One region of the Streptomyces sp. NPDC093089 genome, then DNA from elsewhere that is predicted to be linked to it. Evidence: riboswitches for the same ligand, from Rfam matches in the RefSeq annotation. Region 1 holds a riboswitch; the other holds the start of a gene.
The links. A riboswitch is a leader RNA that binds a small molecule or an ion and turns the genes downstream of it on or off. The one in region 1 is predicted to bind S-adenosylmethionine.
Positions count from the first base shown of each region.

Region 2: it holds a riboswitch for S-adenosylmethionine, as region 1 does, so the genes downstream of both, ACIQFX_RS13355 (aminotransferase class V-fold PLP-dependent enzyme) here and thrC (threonine synthase) in region 1, are expected to answer to the same signal.

Region 1 covers NZ_JBIVPA010000021.1:24,468-27,868, forward strand. The annotation lists gene ACIQFX_RS35595 (hypothetical protein) at 1-96, opposite strand, end outside; gene ACIQFX_RS35600 (glucosyl-3-phosphoglycerate synthase) at 218-1,159, opposite strand; SAM riboswitch class I at 1,308-1,454, shown strand; gene thrC (threonine synthase) at 1,448-2,755, shown strand; gene ACIQFX_RS35610 (MoaD/ThiS family protein) at 2,795-3,073, shown strand.
Region 2 covers NZ_JBIVPA010000005.1:138,308-141,708, forward strand. The annotation lists gene ACIQFX_RS13345 (cytochrome bc complex cytochrome b subunit) at 1-90, shown strand, start outside; gene trpD (anthranilate phosphoribosyltransferase) at 221-1,285, shown strand; SAM riboswitch class IV at 1,373-1,489, shown strand; gene ACIQFX_RS13355 (aminotransferase class V-fold PLP-dependent enzyme) at 1,717-3,117, shown strand; gene ACIQFX_RS13360 (Lrp/AsnC family transcriptional regulator) at 3,189-3,401, opposite strand, start outside.

The DNA of each region.
Region 1 (3,401 bases):
CGCGGCGGCCGGTCCGGCCGCCGTGAACACGAGCGAACCCGCCGTCAGGCCGATGGCCGCCAGCACTCTGCCCAGGTGGTGTCGTCTGAAGCGCATAACAGGGCAATGTAGGCAAAGCGGATCATCGTAGGGTGTTGCGCCACGCGGTGAAGCCGCCCGGCGCCGCGCGCCCGCCCCGGCCGTCAGGCCACCCGGCGCCGCGCGCCCGCCCCGGCCGTCAGGCCACCCGGCGCCGCGCGTACTCCGTGATCTCGGCCATCGGGGGGCGTTCCTCCGTGTCCACGGCGTACGTGCGCGGCTCGAAGCCCTTCTCGCCGCGCTCGAACTGGGTGAGCCGGGGCCGTACGAGGTGGCCCCGGGAGAGCCGGAGCTGCGCCGTCCGGTAGATCGCGGCGGCCATCCGGCCGAGCGCCCGACCGTCCTGGTGCCGGTGCTTGCGCACCCCGACGTCCACCTGGGCGAGCGCGTCCAGGCCGACCGTGTGCAGCGCGTCGACGAGCAGCCCCAACTCCACTCCGTAGCCGACGGGGAACGGCAGCCGTTCGAGGAGCGAGCGCCGCGCCGCGTACTCGCCGCCGAGGGGCTGCACGAAGCCGGCCAGCTGCGGCCAGTGGAGGTTGAGCAGGGGGCGCGCCACCAGCTCGGTGACCCGGCCGCCCTGACCAGGGGCGTCCCCGAACGGGCGGTCGTACATCGCCTTCACGAAGTCGACGTCCGGGTCGGTGAGCAGCGGGCCCACGATCCCGGTGACGAAGTCCGCGGAGAAGTCCCGCAGGTCCGCGTCCACGAAGCACACGACGTCCCCGCTCGTCACCATGAGCGACCGCCACAGGACCTCGCCCTTGCCGGGGACCGCCGGTATCCGGGGCAGGATCGCGTCCCGCGCGACCACCCGCGCCCCGGCCGCCGCAGCGACCTCCGCCGTGCGGTCCGTGGAGCCCGAGTCGATCACCACCAGCTCGTCGACGAGCGGCACCGCCTCCGACATCAGCTCGCGGCGGATCACGGCGACGATGTCCCCGACCGTCGCCTCCTCGTTCAGCGCGGGCAGCACGACGCTGACCCTCGTGTTGCGCTTGGCGGCGAGGATGCGCTCCAGCGGCCGGTCCTCCACGGACCAGGACCGGCGGTCCAGCCAGCGCTCCACCTCTTCCAGCACGTGATCTCCATCTCGCGTTACGGACGGCCGGTCCAAGCATCCGGGCCTTCGGTTACAGTCTTGAACAACGCGGATCCCCGATGCACGTCGGGGTGCCGACCGCGTCGGAGCGCAGGAACGAAGTCCACCGCGCTTCACAATCGAATACCGCTCATCCAGAGGGGCAGAGGGAAACGGCCCGTTGAAGCCCCGGCAACCCTCCAGTCGGTTTGTCTCGTCCTCCAGCGAGGTCCCCGGCTAGGGAAGGTGCCAAATCCGTCTCATGACGAAAAATTCGTCATGGGAAAGATGAGGAGAAAGGGCCTCGCCTCCATGGCTGTACAGACTGTCGCCTCCACCACCGTCGACCTCGGTCCCGCGTCCGGGCTCTCCTGTCGCGAATGCGGTGAGGTCTTCCCGCTCGGTCCGATCTTCGCCTGCGAACTCTGCTTCGGGCCCCTCGAAGTCGCGTACGACCTCCCCACCGGCGACCCCGAGGCGCTGCGCAAGCAGATCGAGGCCGGCCCCGCCAACATCTGGCGCTACGCCCCGCTGCTGCCCGTCCCGGCCGACGTCGCCGAGAAGCCGAACCTGAACCCGGGCTGGACCAAGCTCGTCCAGGCCGACAACCTCGCCCGCGAGATCGGCGTCGCCCCCGGCAAGCTGTTCGTCAAGGACGACTCCGGCAACCCGACCCACTCCTTCAAGGACCGGGTCGTCGCGCAGGCCATCGAAGCCGCCCGCGCCTTCGGCTTCACCACCCTCTCCTGCTCGTCCACCGGCAACCTGGCCGGCGCCGTCGGCGCCGCCGCCGCCCGCGCCGGCTTCCGCTCCTGCGTCTTCATCCCGCACGACCTGGAGCAGGGCAAGGTCGTCATGGCCGGTGTCTACGGCGGCGACCTGGTCGCCATCGAGGGCAACTACGACGACGTCAACCGCTTCTGCTCGGAGCTCATCGGCGACCCGCTCGGCGAGGGCTGGGGCTTCGTGAACGTCAACCTCCGCCCGTACTACGGCGAGGGCTCCAAGACGCTGGCGTACGAGATCTGCGAGCAGCTCGGCTGGGTCATCCCCGACCAGCTCGTCATCCCGATCGCCTCCGGCTCCCAGCTCACGAAGATCGACAAGGGTCTGCAGGAGCTCATCAAGCTGGGCCTCGTCGAGGACAAGCCGTACAAGATCTTCGGCGCCCAGGCCGAGGGCTGCTCCCCGGTCTCCGTCGCCTTCAAGGCCGGCCACGACGTGGTCCGCCCGCAGAAGCCGAACACGATCGCCAAGTCGCTCGCCATCGGCAACCCGGCCGACGGCCCGTACGTCCTCGACATCGCCCGCCGCACCGGCGGTGCCGTGGAGGACGTGAACGACGAGCAGGTCGTGGACGCGATCAAGCTGCTCGCGCAGACGGAGGGCATCTTCGCCGAGACCGCGGGCGGCGTGACCGTCGGCGTCACGAAGAAGCTCGTCGAGGCGGGTCTCATCGACCCCGAGCTGACCACCGTCGTCCTCAACACGGGTGACGGACTCAAGACCCTGGACGCGGTGGCCGACACCTCTCAGGCGACCGTCACCATCCGCCCGAGCCTGGACGCGTTCCGCGACGCCGGCCTGGCGGTCTGAGCCCGCCCGCTTTCCGGTCCTCCGAAAGGTTACGAAGACATGGCCGTGAACGTCCGCATCCCCACCATCCTCCGCACCTACACGGGCGGTCAGTCCGAGGTCCAGGCCGAGGGCGCGACCCTCGCCGAGGTCATCGCGGACCTGGAGAAGAACCACACCGGCATCGCCGCCCGCGTCCTGGACGACCAGGGCAAGCTCCGCCGCTTCGTCAACGTCTACGTGAACGACGACGACGTGCGCTTCGAGCAGGGCCTGGAGACGGCCACCCCGGCCGGCGCCGGAGTCTCGATCATCCCCGCGGTGGCCGGCGGCTGCTGAGCCGTTCCGCGTCCCGTCTTCCTTGAATTGCCCCTTCCGCGCCTATAAGCGGAAGGGGCAATTCTGCATGGTTGAGCGGGGTAGAGTTGGGGAAGTCCCCTCCGCTGCTCATGCCGGACGCATATGAGAAAGCGTCCCCGCGCGACAAGAAGCAGCCAAAGTGCCTGCGCGTTGTGTACGTTCTGCGCCTTTTGCCGGGCCCGACTTGCCCCGGCATCCAGGGGATTCTCCCCAATTCCCCTTTCCGTCGTGCCGAGAATTCCCGCTCGAATGACCTGTTGCAGAGGGCAGTTGGGCAGATACATTCAGCGGCGGTCGACGCGTTCCG
Region 2 (3,401 bases), on a different contig from region 1:
AACAAGGGCTACTACGGCGGCGACAGCCAGATCGCCAAGCCGACGGCCGAGGAGTACAAGGAGATCCAGAGCGGCCACGGCCACCACTGATCACCTTGACCTCCTGACTTCCTGAAGGTCGCCACGGCGAGAGCCCCGTCCATTCGATGGACGGGGCTCTTTGCCGTCCCCCCGGCTCGATAGGGTGGGTCCGTACCCGTCACGATCATCAGGAGCTGCCATGAGCGCTGCGACCCCCGCTGGAGGACCTACGTCGGCGGGCCGCTCCTGGCCCGTCCTCCTGAACGGCCTGCTCGACGGCAGGGACCTCACCGCCGACGACACGGCCTGGGCGATGGACCTGATCATGAGCGGCGAGGCGACCGACGCCCAGATCGCCGGCTTCATGGTGGCGCTGCGGGCCAAGGGCGAGACCGTCCAGGAGATCGCCGGCCTCGTGCGGACCATGTACGCGCACGCCAACGTGATCGAGGTGCCCGGTCCCGCCGTGGACATCGTCGGCACCGGCGGCGACGGCGCCAAGACGGTGAACATCTCCACCATGGCGTCGATCGTGGTCGCCGGCACGGGCACGAAGGTCGTCAAGCACGGCAACCGCGCCGCGTCCTCCGCCTCCGGCTCCTCCGACGTCCTGGAGAAGCTCGGCATCAACCTGCACCTCACCCCGCAGCGGGTCGCCGAGGTCGCCGAGGAAGCAGGCATCACCATCTGCTTCGCGGTGAAGTTCCACCCGTCGCTGCGGCACGTCGCCGCGGCGCGCGGCCAGCTGGGCATCCGGACGACCTTCAACGTCCTCGGTCCGCTGACCAACCCGGCCAAGGTGAAGGCCCAGGCCGTCGGGGTCGCCGACCCGCGCATGGCGCCGATCGTGGCCGGAGTCCTCGCCGAGCGCGGCAACTCCGCCCTGGTCTTCCGCGGCGACGACGGCCTGGACGAGCTGACGACCACCGCCACCTCGCGGGTCTGGGTGGTCCGGGACGGCGCCGTCGCCGAGGAGCGCTTCGACCCGCGGGACGTCGGCATCGAGCTCGTGCCCCTGGAGGCCCTGCGCGGCGCGGACGCCTCGTACAACGCCGACGTGGCCCGTCGGCTGCTCGCGGGGGAGACCGGTCCGGTCCGGGACGCGGTGCTGCTCAACGCGGCGGCGGCGCTGACCGCCCTGGAGCCCGGCCGGGGCACCCTGGCGGAGCAGCTGTCCGCGGGCATGGCGAAGGCCGCCGAGTCGATCGACTCCGGCGCGGCCCGTCGGAGCCTGGAGCGCTGGATCGCGGCCAGCAACGCCTGACGGCCGCCGCCTTCGGTCGTACGACCCCGGTCCGCCATGCGGACCGGGGTCTTGCGCATCGGCGATCATGTGGCAGGATGCTTTCCAGGTCACGAGTGACAGCGTTTAGGCCCCGGCTTGCTGTCCGGCAACCCTCCGTCCGTGGCGGGGTGCCCCGGGTGATGACCAGGCCGTAGGCAGCGAGGTCTACGGCAAGCGCGGACCCCTCGAACACCAGGGGTCCTGGTCTCTCGAGGAGCGTTTTCCGTGAGCAAGCGAATGCGATAGGGCGAATCCGCCCCTTTCTTCACCCTCGGAACAGGGTCACTTCCGCGTACCCGCGTACCGGCGTGCGTCCCCCGTCGCCTCCGAGGCATCACCCGTACCCCGCCGATCCGGCCGCGTACGGGATCACCGAAGCCATTCCGCACCGCCCGCCGGGAGATACCGCCATGTCCGCACGCCCGAACACCGCCGCCGCCACCGTCGATTCCGTCGCCGCCGAGTCCGCCGACCCCTGCTGCGCGGCCCCGCTGCCCGTCCTCGGCCGGGACGTCACCGTCCCGCTCGTCACCGGCGGCGAGGTGACCTACGCGGCGCTCGACTACGCGGCCAGCGCCCCCGCCCTCCAGCGGGTCTGGGACGACGTCGCCGCGTACGCCCCCTACTACGGCAGCGTCCACCGCGGCGCCGGCTACCTCTCCCAGCTCTCCACCGACCTCTTCGAGAACAGCCGCGCCACCGTCGCCGAGTTCCTCGACTGCCGTCCCGGCGACCAGGTCGTGTTCACCCGCTCCACCACCGACTCGCTGAACCTGCTCGCCGCCACGCTCCCCGCCGACTGCGAGGTCTTCGTCTTCGAGACCGAGCACCACGCCTCGCTGCTGCCCTGGCGCGACGCCCGCGTCACCTACCTCAACGCGCCGCGCACCCCGGCCGAGGCGGTCGAGACCCTGGAGCGCGCCCTCGCCGACCGCGATCCTCACGGTCCCGCGCTGGTCTGCGTCACCGGCGCGTCCAACGTCACCGGGGAGCTGTGGCCGGTGCGGGAACTCGCCGCCGCCGCGCACGCCCACGGCGCCCGGATCGTGCTCGACGCCGCCCAGCTCGCACCCCACCACCCGGTCTCCGTGCGGGAGTTGGACGTCGACTGGGTCGCCTTCTCCGGGCACAAGCTGTACGCGCCCTTCGGCTCCGGCGTCCTCGCCGGCCGCGCCGACTGGCTGGGGGACGCCGAGCCCTACCTCGCGGGCGGCGGCGCCTCCCGCAAGGTGGCCCGCCGGGCCGACGGTGGTGTGGACGTGGAGTGGCACACCACCGCGGCCCGGCACGAGGCCGGTTCGCCGAACGTCATCGGCGTCTACTCGATCGCCTCCGCCTGCAAGGCGCTCACCGAGGCCGGCTTCGACTCCCTCGTCGCCCGCGAGCAGCACCTGATCGACACGGTCCGCGCGGGCCTGGCCGAGGTGCCCGAGGTGCGCGTGCTCTCGCTCTTCGGCGACGACGCGCCGCGCGTGGGCGTCATCTCCTTCGTCGTGGCGGGCTGGAACAGCTCCCACTTCGCCGCCGCGCTCTCCGCCGAGTACGGCATCGGCGTCCGCGACGGCCTCTTCTGCGCCCACCCGCTGGTCCGCACCCTGCTCGGCAGCGACCCGCAGGACCCGGGCGAGTGCGGCGCCCCGGAGGCCGCGCCCGGCGAGCGTTCGCTCAACGCCATCCGGGTGAGCTTCGGCGCCGGTACGCCGGACGAGCACGTGGAGCGGTTCGTCGGTGCCGTGAAGGAGCTCGTCCGGGACGGCGCGCAGTGGAAGTACCGCACCGAGGACGGCCGCTGCGTCCCGGACCGCGGCTGATCTATCACTCGTACGGGTGAAGGGGGCCTCCCGTCCGGGAGGCCCCCTTCACGTGTCCCGCGGTCCGGCGCTCAGGACTCCAGACCGATGGCGAAGGCCGCCTCCAGGTCGTGCTGGGAGTACGTGCGGAACGCCACGTGGGTGTCCGTGGCCTCGACGCCGGGGATCTTGCTGATGCGGCCGGGGATCACGTCCGCCAGGTCGTCGTGGCGGGGCACCCGGACCATGGCGATGAGGTCGTACGTGCCGGTCACCGAGAAGACCTCGCTGACGCTGTCGAGCGC